Regions from separate parts of the Methylobacterium flocculans genome, predicted to be linked through region 1. Evidence: riboswitches for the same ligand, from Rfam matches in the RefSeq annotation. Region 1 holds a riboswitch; each other region holds the start of a gene.
What was found. Region 1 has a riboswitch for cobalamin ahead of OF380_RS00955 (TonB-dependent receptor). Riboswitches for the same ligand answer to the same signal wherever they lie in the genome.
Positions count from the first base shown of each region.

Region 2: another riboswitch for cobalamin. It lies ahead of OF380_RS05370 (CbtB domain-containing protein); the one in region 1 lies ahead of OF380_RS00955 (TonB-dependent receptor).
Region 3: another riboswitch for cobalamin. It lies ahead of OF380_RS21340 (TonB-dependent receptor); the one in region 1 lies ahead of OF380_RS00955 (TonB-dependent receptor).

Region 1 is NZ_CP107532.1:205,863-210,395, forward strand. Features, by position in the region: gene OF380_RS00955 (TonB-dependent receptor) at 1-2,029, opposite strand, end outside; cobalamin riboswitch at 2,136-2,336, opposite strand; gene OF380_RS00960 (GAD-like domain-containing protein) at 2,631-3,293, opposite strand; gene OF380_RS00965 (ester cyclase) at 3,619-4,035, opposite strand; gene OF380_RS00970 (molybdopterin-containing oxidoreductase family protein) at 4,195-4,533, opposite strand, start outside.
Region 2 is NZ_CP107532.1:1,177,800-1,182,332, reverse strand. Features, by position in the region: gene cobW (cobalamin biosynthesis protein CobW) at 1-874, opposite strand, end outside; gene OF380_RS05380 (DUF1636 domain-containing protein) at 871-1,284, opposite strand; gene OF380_RS05375 (CbtA family protein) at 1,277-2,074, opposite strand; gene OF380_RS05370 (CbtB domain-containing protein) at 2,102-2,278, opposite strand; cobalamin riboswitch at 2,331-2,523, opposite strand; gene cobU (bifunctional adenosylcobinamide kinase/adenosylcobinamide-phosphate guanylyltransferase) at 2,608-3,141, shown strand; gene cobO (cob(I)yrinic acid a,c-diamide adenosyltransferase) at 3,138-3,743, shown strand; gene OF380_RS05355 (hypothetical protein) at 3,743-4,456, shown strand; gene OF380_RS05350 (cobyric acid synthase) at 4,476-4,533, shown strand, end outside.
Region 3 is NZ_CP107532.1:4,442,917-4,447,449, forward strand. Features, by position in the region: gene OF380_RS21340 (TonB-dependent receptor) at 1-2,052, opposite strand, end outside; cobalamin riboswitch at 2,369-2,583, opposite strand; partial or broken gene OF380_RS21345 (hypothetical protein) at 2,739-3,215, shown strand; gene OF380_RS21350 (SDR family oxidoreductase) at 3,242-4,117, opposite strand; gene OF380_RS21355 (phosphatase PAP2 family protein) at 4,184-4,533, opposite strand, start outside.

The DNA.
Region 1 (4,533 bases):
CGGCATTGGCGTTGGTGAGGTTGAGGACGTCGAGGGACAGGCTGATCCCGTTCTCGAAATTGTAGCCAACGCGGCCGTTGAGCAGCGCGGTCGGCTTGGAGCGGACTGAGTTGTCCTCGATCAGGGGGCGCGGTCCGAAGTAGCGAAAGCGCATCGAGCCGAACCAGCCCAGGCCCTCGCCGAAGGTGAACCCGGCCGACGCGATGGTGGTCGGGGCCTCGGGTACCCGGTTGCCGGCAGGGTCCCGGTCCGCAAAGCGGGCGTTGGTGACCGTCAGGTCCCCTTCCAGCGAGAGCCAGGGTGTGACCGCGTAGCGGTTAATCCACTCGACGCCGAAGCGACGGGTGGGGCGGCTCGGCTCGGTGGTGCCGGTGTCGCCCTGGAACAGGTTCTCGGAGGCGAAATCGAGTTGGAACAGCGTCACCGCCGTCTCCAGGCCGGCGATGCTGCGGTTGCGCAGGCCGATCTCAGACCCCGTCGAGGGCACCAGGAAGGGCGAGCGGCTGATGTTGAACAGCGGGCTTGCCGGATCGACGGTGGCGGTCACGCCGCGAGCGTCGTTCGAGTGGAAGCCGCCGCCGTAGTTCACGAACAACTCGGTATCGAACCAGGGGCCCAGCACGAGGCCGAGCTTCGGATTGACGATGCTATCGCGCGCCTTGCCGGAGTTTGCCGCAGTGTCGGATACGACATCGGCGTAGTAGGTATCCGCCCGGAGGCCGACGCTGGTGCGGAGCCAGTCGGTCCAGCGTAGCCGGTTCTCGTAGTAGAACGCCCCGCTCGCCTCCAGCACGCGGTCGTCGAGGACGGTCGAGCGATACTGCCGGTTCGTGGTGTTGAACAGGCCCACCCGGATGCTGTCGGTTCGGGTCTGGACGCCGATCTCGTTCTCCATCGGCATCCCAAACAGGTCGCCCTGGAAGGTATGGCCGAGCTCGCCGCCGCCGAGTACCCGGTTGTCGCGCTGGCGGAACTGGTCACCGTTCATGGGGTCGTTGAGGAAGTAGGTGAAGTCGTTGAACAGGTTCATCCCGTAGCGGATGACGTAGGCGTTCGCCCGCGTGATCCCAGCATCGCCGGTCTGGCTCCAACGTCCGGAGAGCGAGAAGCGGCCGGTATCCCCACCATCGGTCGGGTTCAGGGTGCCGAACCGCCCGATGATGCCCTCCGAAACCGCGCGCTCGGGGATCTGGTTGGTGGCGTTCCACTTCGCCCAGTAGGCCATGCTGGTGAGGGCGAAGCCGTCCAGCGCCGTGCCCTGGCTATAGCGGACGACGCCGTTGAGTTTGCGTAGGCGGTCCGGCACGTCCCACGGACCGTCATAGGTCTGGGCCTCGCCGGCCACGAGGAGGGTGCCTTGGCCCAGCGGCGCAGAGGCGATGGTCAACGCCCGCTTGAAACCGAAGGAGCCGAACGAGGTCAGGGCGAGGTTACGGTTCACCTTGTCAAGATAATCGATCCGCACCGACCCGGCCGAGGCGAAGTCGCCGTCGCGGACGAAGTACGGCCCCTTGTGGAACTCGACGGCGCCGACAAGTTCGGGGATGAGGAAGTTGAGGTCGGCGTAGCCCTGCCCATGGGCATGGGTCCGCATGTTCACCGGCATGCCGTCGACCGAGATGGCGATGTCGGTGCCGTGGTCGAGGTTGAACCCGCGCAGGAAGAACTGGTTGGCCTTCCCCTCTCCGGAATGTTGGGTAACGATCAGGCCCGGCACGCTCTCCAGCACCTCGCCGGGTCGTGTGATGGGGCGGCTGTTGATCTGCGCGCCTGAAATCACTCCAGCGCTCGCCGCATCGACAGTCCTGAGGCTACCCCCGATGCCAGTGACACCGCCGACGTACCCTGCGCTCGCGGCAGGCCCGGTCGTATTGGTGGCTGGCGCCTCCGCCGTCACTGAGAGTTCGGCCAGATTGGCTTCTGCTGCCTGGGAAGAGGCTCGTTGAACCTGAGCGCCGTAGGGTACGAGGCTGGCACAGGATGCGAGCAGAAGGGTTCGGTAGGCGGGCCGTGAACGAACGGGCGGCATAGGACCTCGGGTGACGTCTGTGGCACGTCACCGCGAAGACGCTGGTCCGCCCGCGACATGCGAACGCCTCGACACCCACCAGGACACCCCGCCCGATGCGTTTCGCGTGTGACCACGACTGACGGCAGGTCTCCTGGCTCGCGGGTCACCGCCCTCTCATCGTCTTCCCAGATCCTCGCAGATCCAGTGACGTGTTGATGATGGGCTCGCCGCTTACAGTTGCGGGGGCAGCCGCGGCATCGGGCCAAGGCCCTCACCGCGTTCCCTTTTGATCCTCCGAGAAGGAACCGTCAGGCACAAGGAGCCCCATCAGGCGACACAGCGTCAATGCCGGTTCGAGACTTTCCGGGTCCGTGTGCTCGGTAGGTGACAAGCGAACCTTTGGGAGCGCTCGCTTGGGGCGACCGCGTAACGCCTGCTTCGAACGTTTGCTGCCTGACAGCGGACCGGCGGAAATCCACCCGAATCGGTCGTTGAGCGGACAGGCGGATCTCGACCCAACATAGTCATACATGCTGCTGCGAGCGTCGCCTGGAAGCGGTCATAGACCCAGGCTCTGCCGAACGGCAAAATTCGGCCCAATGCGGTCATTGGGCCGAGTTCATGAAGAAATCACCCGCACCGGGCGAGGCGGAAAAGCGGCGTTGTCCATCAACTGCATCTCATGCGCCTGCGCCAGGACCGCCATATGCGGCAACGCGTCGTAGATCGTCAGACTTTCCAGGGCTCTGTTGCCGCCAAGTGTCAGGATCGGGTTAAAGCCATAGATCTGCCCGACGCCGAGCTTTCCCAGCTTGGCACATGTCGGCTTGAAAAGCTTTTTGACCGTTGCGTCATATTCATCGAGGGTCGGATCGTCGATCATCATCAATTGGCTGGTGACGGCCATATTGGGATCGAAGGTCTTGCCGCTTACAAGAGAAGGGCACGACACCTGGCTGCTCACGAGGTTGATGGCGACGTCCTGATACACTTCATTCCATGCGACGATCGTTCCAAACGCCCCGAAGCCTAGGGCATGTGTCTGTTCGGGTCTGATCTCGTTGTCGCCATCGAAAACAACCTTCATGATCGAAGCAAATCGAGCGGGATCGCAAAACTGAAAATATCCATCCAATACGATCCCGGTCCCATACTGCTCCCAGAACTCGATCATGGCGTCCGGGACTTGGCCCCTATGGCGTTCCATGTCGACCGCTTCTCCGTCCTTGGGAACGCCGAAGTTTTCCACGATCGAAGCAAGCCTGACCTGGTATTCGTTCATATGGCGCTCCCATCACTGCCTTCAAAGTGCATCAATAAATCAGAACGACCGTGAGTTTCCTAGGATTCGACACGTCATAGAGCATATCGCCATCACTGCATGACCGGTGTTGGCGCGAAGCGGTCGTCCCTTAAAATTCGCGCGAACGTCTGATTTGTTGATTCTGATTCCCAAAAGCAGACCGGGAAAAAGCCACCCTTTTCGGTTCTTCCGCTTACGGAACCAGCCACAAGGCAAGCAGCCGCCCGCTGACGCTGCGTGAGCGCTAGCGGATGGCGGCCTCGTCACACTGCTCGTTGGAAGATGGGGCGCGCCACTTTGAGGGCTATGACCAGCCAAGCTCCTTGACGGCCTGGGCGTCGTTCCAGATTTTCGTCAGCCCAACGATCCTGTCGCCCTCGAACTGCATGATGTAGACGTAGTCGGTCGAAGTGCTCTTGCCCGTCGGCGGGCACGGACCGCCTTCCCCGGTATGGGTCCCGCGGAAGATACCGTAAGCCGCTACGTTCCGGCGCTCCTCGTCCGTGGCGAAGGATTTCACCTCGTACCGACCGTCGGGGATGAAGGTCAGAAGCCCCTTCATCCACTCGGTATAGCCTCGTAGCGAGGTGACGCCGGCCAAGGCGTCGGCTTGGGCCGAGAAGGTCGCGTCAGTGGTGCAATAGCGCTCGCAAGCCTCCCAGCCACCACCTGTCTCGCAGGCGTCGAAGAAGGCCTTCGCAACCGTCGTGATGTCGCTCATGTCGGGGTCATTCCTTTACCGTCGCTTCGGACGCCGCCTGTCGCGGATGCCCGTCCGGGGACATCCCGCATAAAGGCTCGCTTCGTAAGCCTCCATCGAACCGAGCAAGACCTTAGACGCAGGCCCCCCGGAAGGACGCCTGCGTTGATCATCGTTCGGCTAATTCGCCCGGGCGACTTCGACGAGGTTGTCCGAGAACGACGGGGCGTGGCCCATGTCGGTGAAGGCGTGCGATGAGATGCTGTTGACCGTGCCCTCGTTGAGCTGGCGCCAGTAGCCAAGCGTCGCGACCACAATGCCGGCCTTCACGTCCTCGGTGATGCGGGCCACCCCCTTGAATGCGCCGCGATCGTTAGCGACCTGCACCCGGTCACCATTGCGGATGCCACGCGCATCCGCGTCGTGCTGGCTGATCATCACGAACTGCTCGCCCTGGCCCTTCTGTTTATCCTCCATGTTGGCGTAGCAGGAGTTCAGGAAGTAGTGGCTCTTGGGCGA
Region 2 (4,533 bases), 970 kb from region 1:
TGACTTCCGCGAAGCCCTTGATGCGCAGCACGCCCGCCGTCTCGGCGGCCCGCGCCACGCGGATCGCCAGATCCTCGGCGCTGGCCGTGGCGCGCACGGGGAGCGCCACCGAGTCGAAATCGTCGTGGTCGTGGTCCTCGCCCTCACCGTGATGGGAGGGGCGGGCGTCGAGGTCGTCCTCGGCCGCCGCGCCGAGCCCGAGGATCACGCGGGGGTCGAGGCGGCCGTGCTCGGCCTCCACCATCTTCACCGCGCGGGGCAGGTGCTCCGTCACCTCGGCCCGGACCTTGGCGCGGCCGGCCGCGTCGAGGAGGTCGGCCTTGTTCATGACCACGAGGTCGGCGCAGAGGAGCTGGTCCTCGAAGACCTCCTCCAGCGGGTTGTCGTGGTCGACGCTCGTATCCTCCGCGCGCTGGGCAGCCGAGGCGGCCGGGTCGTCGGCGAAGAAGCCGGCCGCCACGGCGGGGCCGTCGATGACGGCGACCACACCGTCCACCGTCACCCGCGAGCGAATCGCCGGCCACTGGAAGGCCTGGACCAGGGGCTTCGGGAGCGCGAGGCCCGAGGTCTCGATGAGGATGTGCTCGGGCGGGTCGGCCCGGTCGAGGAGCTTGTTCAGGGCCGGCACGAAATCGTCGGCCACCGTGCAGCAGATGCAGCCGTTGGCGAGTTCGACGATGTCCTCGTCGCCGCAGCCCTCGATGCCGCAGGCGGCCAGGAACGAGCCGTCGAAGCCGATATCGCCGAACTCGTTGACGATGATGGCGAGGCGCCGGCCGTTCGCGTTCTCGACGAGGTGGCGCACCAGCGTGGTCTTGCCGGCCCCGAGGAAGCCGGTGACGATGGTGCAGGGGATCTTCGCGACGAGGGTCATTCGGCGGCGTCCGGGAGGCAGGGCGCCGCGAGCGGCGGAAAGGGCGGGATGCGGGCGACGACGCCCTTGCGGAATTCCTGCGGCCTCGCCTTCCAGGGCACGATCCCGTCCGGCGTGCTGGCATAGAGGCCGACGCCCTCCAGGATGGTGCGGGCCGACTCGGCGGCGTCGAGGTCGCCGTAGACGTAGGTCCAGCGGCCTTGCGAGGCGACCGCCACGGTGCAGGGCCGCTTGCAGACCGAGAGGCATTCGACGCCCGCGACCGTGATGCCGGCATGGCCGCCCGCGCCGACGGCGTCCTGGAGGGCGGCGAGCAGGCGGGCGCCGGCACGCGGCTCCGCGGTGTCGCCGGCGGCCCGGCAGGTGGCGCAGACGTAGAGGGTGACGGGCTCGGGTGCAGGCTCAGCCATGCGCCGGCCTGTCCCGCCCGAACAGCCCCCAGGCCCAGCCATAGGCCAGCCCGATCACGGCCCAGAACACGAAGGCGATGCCGAGCGAGCGGGCGGCGAACTGCGCCGCATAGGCCGCCGGCAGGTTCGAGGCGGCGTGGCTCGTCTCCGGCGCGCCGGCGAGGTGCGGCGCCACGAGGAGCACGAGGCCGCCCGCGATGGCGATCGGCGCCCGGCGGATCGCGATGAGGTAGAGCCCCATGGCGGTGGCGGCGGCCGTCATCACCCACCAGAACTGGCGGTCGGCCAGCGGCGCGGCCTCCATGCCGGGAAGCTCCGGCGCGAGGCCGAGGGCGGGCGCCAGCGCGACCGCGAGAAAGCCCCCGATGGCGAAGCGCAGGCCCGTCTCCGGGCTGGGCTCGCGGTTGCACGCGAGCAGGACGGCACCGAGCAGCAGCGCGTAGCCGACGCCCCCCACCAGGGTGGAGAGCCCGGTGAAGGCCATGCGCGGCAGGCCGGGGCCGGGCTGCCAGTCGGGCGCCGTCTCGCCGCCGCTGACCGCGGGGTCCCGGGTGCCGTGATCGTGACCGCCATGGACGCGCACGATCAGGGCGGTGGGCGACACGAGTTCGGGCGCACCGAAGGTCTGGTCGGGCGCGCCGAAGGTCTGGTCGGGCGCGAGGGACGCCTGCGTCTCGAAGCGCTCGGCCGCGATGATGAGCGGCGAGGTGAGCGCGAGCTGCAGGCCCGTCGCGACGACGGCCGCGAGGAAGCCGGCGACCAGGGCCGCCGACACGAGCCGGATGATCATGGGGGTGTCTGCCTTAAGCGGAGGCGCTCAGTGGCAGGGGAAGTTCTGGCTGTGCCGGAAATCGTGGGCCGCGTTGTGCAGCGCCATCGCGGGGGCGAAGCCCGCCATGAACACGAGGCCGAGGCCGAGGAAGGCGGCCACGAGCACGGCGCCGAGGCGCTCGTTGGTGCGGGTGCCGGTGAGGACGAGGGTGTTGGTCGACATCGGTTTATCTCCTGGCCGCCCCGCCGGCGGCCGCGATCGAGCGGGAGGGACGACAAGTCCCCTCTGGACGGCAGGTCTCCTGGCTCGCGGGTCGCTGGTCCTGCCGCCTTCCCGGATCGCTCCAGTGGCCGATGGCAGTCCCGTCTCCGCTCACAGTTGCGGGGGCAGCCGCGGTTTCAGGGTCGCCCCCTCACCGCATTCCCTTTTCACCCCGTCGCCGGGGCACCGTCCAGCCTGTGCTTCTACGCGGTTGCCGGTTCGCTGACAACGCGGCGATGCGGGGTTTCCCGCCTTTGACCGGAGGGGGCGATCTCGGGCACAGGAGGCGCATGCCGCAACTGCCTCCCCGACTGACCCTGGTGCTCGGCGGCGCGCGCTCGGGCAAGAGCGTCCACGCCGAGGGGCTGATCGAGGCCTGCCCTGCGCCCTGGCTCTATCTCGCCACGGCGCAGGCCTGGGACGACGAGATGCGCGCGCGCATCGCCCTTCACCGGGAGCGCCGCTCCGGCGACTGGATCACCCGGGACGTGCCCATCGACCTGCCGGAGGCCGTCGCCTCCGCGTCCGGCCCGGTGCTGGTCGATTGCCTGACCCTGTGGCTGACCAACCTCATTCTGTCCGAGGCCGCAGTGGACGCCGCCACCGACGCGCTGATCGCGGCCTGTGCGGCGGCCCCCGGCCCGGTGGTGCTGGTGGGCAGCGAGGTCGGCCTCGGCATCGTGCCGGAGAATGCCCTCGCCCGCCGTTTTCGCGATGCCGCCGGGCGTCTGCACCAGCGCCTCGCGGCCCGCGCCGACCGCGTGGTCTTCATGGTGGCGGGCCTGCCGATGTTCGTGAAACCCCAACCCGGAGCCACCCCATGAGCGATGCCGAGGCCGACCGTCACCGGGAGAAGATGGAGAAGCGCAAGGCCGTGCAGGACGCCGAGGTGGCGGGCAAGACCATCGAGAAGGGCCTCCTCATCGTCAACACCGGCCCCGGCAAGGGCAAGACCACGGCGGCCCTCGGGCTGATGCTGCGGGCGCTCGGCCATGGCTGGCGCGTCGGGGTGGTCCAGTTCATCAAGGGCGCCTGGGACACCGGCGAGAAGCATGCGCTCCAGGCTTTCGGCGACCGGATCGACTGGCATACCCTGGGCGAGGGCTTCACCTGGGAGACCCAGGACAAGGCCCGCGACATCGCCGCCGCCGAGCACGCCTGGGCGAAAGCCCTCGACCTCATGGCCGATCCGACGATCCGCCTCGTGGTGCTGGACGAGCTCAACATCGCCCTGCGCTACGATTACCTCGCCATCGACGCGGTGGTGGCGGCGTTCCGGGCCCGGCGCCCCGACCTCCACGTCATCGTCACCGGCCGCAACGCCAAGCCGGCGCTGATCGAGGCCGCCGACCTCGTCACCGAGATGGCATCGGTGAAGCACCACTTCGCCGCCGGGGTGAAGGCGCAGGTGGGGATCGAGTTCTGATGCGGGCGGTCGCGATCCTGGCCGTGACCCTCCTGGCCCTGATGGGAAACCCGTCCGCGCGTGCCCAAACCGCAGCGCCTTGGCCCGACACCTATCTCGGCCGGGTGGAGGTGCTGGCGGTGATGGAGGGGCTGAATGCCCGGCTGCTCGCCAGCCGTTCCGCCACGGCGACGCTGGAGGCGTGGTGCGCCGACCACGGCATGGCGGCGACGCCCCGCCTCGCGGCACACCTGCAGCGCGCGGTGGACAAGCCGGCCTCCCAGGAGACGCGCCAGCGCCTGAGCGTCGGCCCCGACGCGATCCTGAAGTACAGGCAGGTCCGGCTCGCCTGCGGCGATCACGTGCTGTCGGAGGCGGAGAACTGGTATGTCCCCGAGCGTCTGACGCCCGAGATGAACCGCCTCCTCGAGACGACGGACACGCCGTTCGGCCGGGCCGTGCAGGCCCTCGGCACGACGCGCCAGACTATCGATGCCCGGTTTCTCTGGCATCCGCTGCCGAAGGGCTGGGACCAGGCTTCCCCCTCGGCCTCCTCCTGCGGCGACCTCGCGATTCCCGGCCAGCTCTTCCAGCATCGCGCCGTCCTGTTCACGGCGGAGCGGGCGCCGTTCTCGGAAGTCGTCGAGACCTACGGGGCCGCCATCCTGGATTTCCGTCGCGCTGCGCGCGCCGCCGATCCCGCCTGCTCGGCATCCCCGCCGTCGCGGCCCTGACATGAGCGGATCCCGCCGCATGACCCGCGCCATCATGATCCAGGGCACCGGCTCGGATGTCGGCAAGTCGCTGATCG
Region 3 (4,533 bases), 1.5 Mb from region 1:
GACCAGGGTGTAGGCCGGGCGCCTGGCCTGGTTGCCGAAGTCGCTGAAGGTCTCGCCCACATGCTGCAGGCCGACCCGCGCCTCCCAGGTCGGGGCGAAGGCGTAGTTCAGCCAGAGGTTGGCCACGCGCTCGGGCACGTCGATGGGCTGGCGCCCGGCATAGGAGACCACGCGGCCCCCCACCGCCTCGTTGAAGTCGTCGTACTGGGCGTGGAGCAGGGCGAGGTTGGCGTCCACGCGCCAGGCCTCGAAGAGGTGCAGGCTCACCGCCGCCTCGACGCCGAGGGAGGATTGCCGGCCGACCTGCGTGGAGAGCGTGGGCTGACCCGGCACCGTGGAGATCAGGTTGTCCTTGACGATGCGGTAGCCGGCCAGCGTCCACTCGGCCCGGCCGTCGAAGGCGACCCCCTTGGCGCCGACCTCGACCTGCTCGCCGGTGGAGAGCCGGAAACTGGCGAGACTCTGGGACAGCGAGATCAGGCTGCCGACCGGATCGGTGGCGGTGGCGACTTGGGCATAGAGCGCCAGCAGCGGGGTCGGGTTGTAGACCGCGCCGAAGCGGTAGCTGAGCGCCTGGAAATCCTGGTCGAAGGTCGCGCCCGTGACGAGGTTGCGGCGGTGGAGGCTCGGCGCGTCGTAGCGCACGCCCGCCAGGAGGGAGACCTGATCCGACAGGATCAGGCGGTTCTCGGCGAAGACCGAGGCCTGGTTCGTGCGGGTGGCATAGGCCGGCGACGCGCGGCCGTTGGTGGGGAACAGGCCCGGGTCGTAGGCGAAGGGGTCGACGCTCGTGGTGAGCCCGCCGCCCTCGGAGGCGAAGTTGTTGGTGTGCCGGAAGCCGATGTGGTTCACGTCGAAGCCGGCCAGGAACGCGTTGCGAAACCCGAACAGGGTGCCCTGGAAGGCCGCGTCGAAGCGGTTCCCGACCTGCTCTTGCTGGTGGTAGATCTCGGTGTAGCTCGACCGGTCGATGCGGCCGGTGGAGCTGTTGAAGGCGTATTGCTCGACGTCGAGCCACTGGCGCCGGCTCTGCAGCCGGTAGGCGGTGTTGCGTACGGTGATGTCGGCGCTCGGGCTCCACTCGGTCTTGAGCTGGGTCCAGTTGTCCATCCAGAAAATCTTGGCGTCACGGACGTTGTAGTTGTTGAACCGGACGGCATCGAGGATGCGCCCGTTGACCAGAGGCGTGCCCCAGTAGCGGGCCGGCTCCTGGTATCCGAGGTCGTGGCTCACCGTGAAGGCGAGGTCGGGCGTCGCCTGGAAGGTGAGGGCGCCCGAGACCGCGAGGTTGCGAAAACGTCCGTCCGGCGACATCCAGCCCTCGGTCCGGTTGCCGCTGACGTTGAGGCGATAGGCCAGGGCCTCGCCGATGGGGCCGCCGGAATCGAGGGCGAGGCGCGCGAGCCCGTCCGAGCCCACCGCCGCGCGGGCCTCGTTCAGGGGCGTGAACACCGGCTTCTTCGTCACGACGTTGATGACGCCGCCGATGGCGCCGTCGCCGTAGAGCACGGAGGCCGGCCCGCGCAGCACCTCGATGCGCTCGACGTTCCAGGTGTCGAACGGGAAGGTGACGGTTCCGGCGCCGACGAACAGGCGGGTGCCGTCGTAGAGCTGCTGGATCGAGTTCGGGCCGGCGAATCCCCGCGCCGTGAAGGCGCCGTTGCCGTTGCCGGGGGCCGCCACGGTGGTGATGCCGGTGGCGTTCTGGGTCACGGCCTCGGCCACCGTGTTCTGGCCGCGCAGGCGGGTGGTCTCGCCCGCGATCACGTCGACGCTGGCGGGCGTCTCCAGGGGCGTCAGCCCGAGTCGGCTGGCGCCGCGCGTGACGGTCCCCAGGTTGAGGCCCTCGGCCGGGGCCGGGGAGCCCATCCCGGTGCCGGCCACCGAGAGGGTGTCGAGGGTCACGGCCTGCTGCGCCGCGGCCGGGGCGGACAGAAGGCCGCCGAGCAGGGCGGCGACGGGCCAGACGCGACCCGGGGATGGGGCGGGCGGGTCAGAACGGGCGGGATCGCGGCGGGCAGGATCGAGGCGGGCAGGATCGAGGCGGGACATGGGACAACCGGGAACGGGCGCGGGCATCGGCCGGGACCGACCTTCCCCCTCCGCTAAAGCGAATGTTATAATGTTACAATCGCTGAGACGGGCCGTGGACGCGTTCGTTCGCGGGGCAGCCGCGCGCGGATCGTCCGGAACGACCGGACGGGGCAGGCGGCGACGGAACGCGGGGCGCGTGGCGGCGGAGGCGGACATCGATGGGACGGCTGACGCGAAATGCGCGAAGTGGCACGTCACCGCGAACGAGGCCGACCCGTTCGCGACAGGCGAACGCCCCGACACCCACCAGGACACCCCGCCCGGTGCGTTTCGCGTGTGACCACGACTGACGGCAGGTCTCCTGGCTCGCGGGTCGCCGCCCACTCATCGTCTTCCCAGGCCCCGGGTCCTCACGGACCTTTCACCCAGTGACGTGTTGATGATGGGCTCGCCGCTTACAGTTGCGGGGGCAGCCGCGGCATGGGAGCGAGCTCCGCACCGCGTTCCCTTTTGATCCTCGAACGAGGAACCGTCGCGGGAAAGCTAGGCCGTTCGGTGGGCCGGCGTCAATCGGGGGCCTTGCCGGGTGGTGTCGGGTCGCGGCAGGCCCCTGGCCGCGTCGCGCGTCGGTTCGAGGCGATCGTGCTAGCGTGGACGCCGCCCGATTCGCGGTATCCCGATCGTGGCGCGGGGCCGGACGCATGCTGCGACGCCTGATGAAGTTCCTCCACACGATGGGGGCGACCGGGCTGATGGGGGCGATGGCCGCGCTCCTCGCCATGCTGAGCGTCGCGCCCCCGCCGAGCGCGCTCAGCGAATACGCGGTGGCGCGTGCCGCCATGGGGGCTGTGGCCACCTGGATCGTGCTGCCGAGCCTCGCGCTCGTGCTGGTCTCCGGCCTGCTGGCGATGGCCGTGACCCGCGCCTACCTCGGCGCGGGCTGGGCCTGGCTGAAACTCGCCACCGGGGTTCTGATGTTCGAAGGCGGGCTGGTCTACGTCCAGGGGCCGATGCGCTGGGAAGCGGAGCAGAGCGCCGCGGCGCTCGCGGGGCGGGTCGATCCCGCCACGCTCGGCGCGTCGCTCGGGCCGGAGCGCGGGACGCTCTGGCTGCTGCTCGCGGTCGCCACCGCCAACGTCGTGCTGGGCATCTGGCGACCGCGTCTCGTCCGGCTTCCGCGGCCGGCGTCAGCGCCGGCCGGCGCCGATCAGAGCACCGGCATGGCGCCCGCCACCGTGACGAGGGCGCCCGAGGTGTAGCTGCTCTCCGCGCTCGCCAGCATCACGTAGGCGGAGGCGAGTTCGGCGGGCTGACCCGGCCGCCCGAACGGCACCTGGGAGCCGAAGGACTTGACCGAATCCTCGCTCATCCCGGACGGGATGAACGGCGTCCAGATCGGCCCCGGCAGCACGCCGTTCACGCGGATGCCCTTCTCGGCGAGCAGTTGCGCGAGGCTGAGCACCATGTTGCTGAGCGCGCCCTTGGTGGCGCTGTAGGCCAGCAGCGACGGCATCGGGTGCTTGGAATTCACCGAGGAGGTGAAGATCACGGACGCGCCCGGCTTCAGGTGGGGCAGGGCCGCCTTGGTGACGTAGAAGGGGCCGAACACGTTCGTCCGGAAGTGATCCTCGAAGATCGCGTCCTCGATGCCGTCGAGCCCTTCGTTGGGCTGCTGGAAGGCGCCGTTGTTCACCAGCACGTCGAGGCGCCCGAAGGCCGCGACGGTGCGCGCCACCAGTTCCCGGCCATGGGCGGCGTCCTTGAGGTCGCCGGGCAGCAGCAGGGCCCGACGGCCGGCCTTCTCGACCCAGCCCGCCACGGCCTCCGCATCCGCCTGCTCCTCGGGCAGGTAGGCGATCGCCACGTCCGCGCCCTCGCGGGCGAAGGCGATGGCCACCGCGCGGCCGATGCCGCTGTCGCCGCCGGTGATGAGCGCGGCCTGCCCCTCGAGCTTGCCCGAGCCCCGGTAGCTCGCCTCGCCGTGATCCGGCTCGGGCGACATCCGGCCCGTCTTGCCGGGAAAGCTCTGCGGCTGGCCCTCGAAGGGCGGGCGGGGATACGTCGTCAGGGGATTGCTGGGCACGCGAGGTCTCCGGAGGGAATGCCCCGTCAACCGGTGCTTGCGCGCGGCGTTCCGGCCCCGCGACCGTTAGGCCCGGTCCGCCTCTCCTTTAGCGAGGTCCCGGGGCGATCGGTCCCGGGGCGTGCGGCTGGCGACGCAGGCCCGCCCGATCGCCAGCCTGTGCTCGACCGCCTCGGCCGTCAGACCGACCAGCGCCCCCGCCAGGACATCCGACGGGAAATGCGCGCCCCGCACCACCTGGGCCACCACGACGCCGAGGGCTGCCGCCGTGGCGACGCCCCGGATCTCCGGACAGGCCCGGCCGGCGGCCGCGGCGACCGCGACGCTCATGGCCGAGTGCCCCGACGGGAAGGATTGCCAGGGCCCCACGTTCGGCCCGAACCAGCCCTTCTCGTAGAGGCCCTCGTCCATGAGGA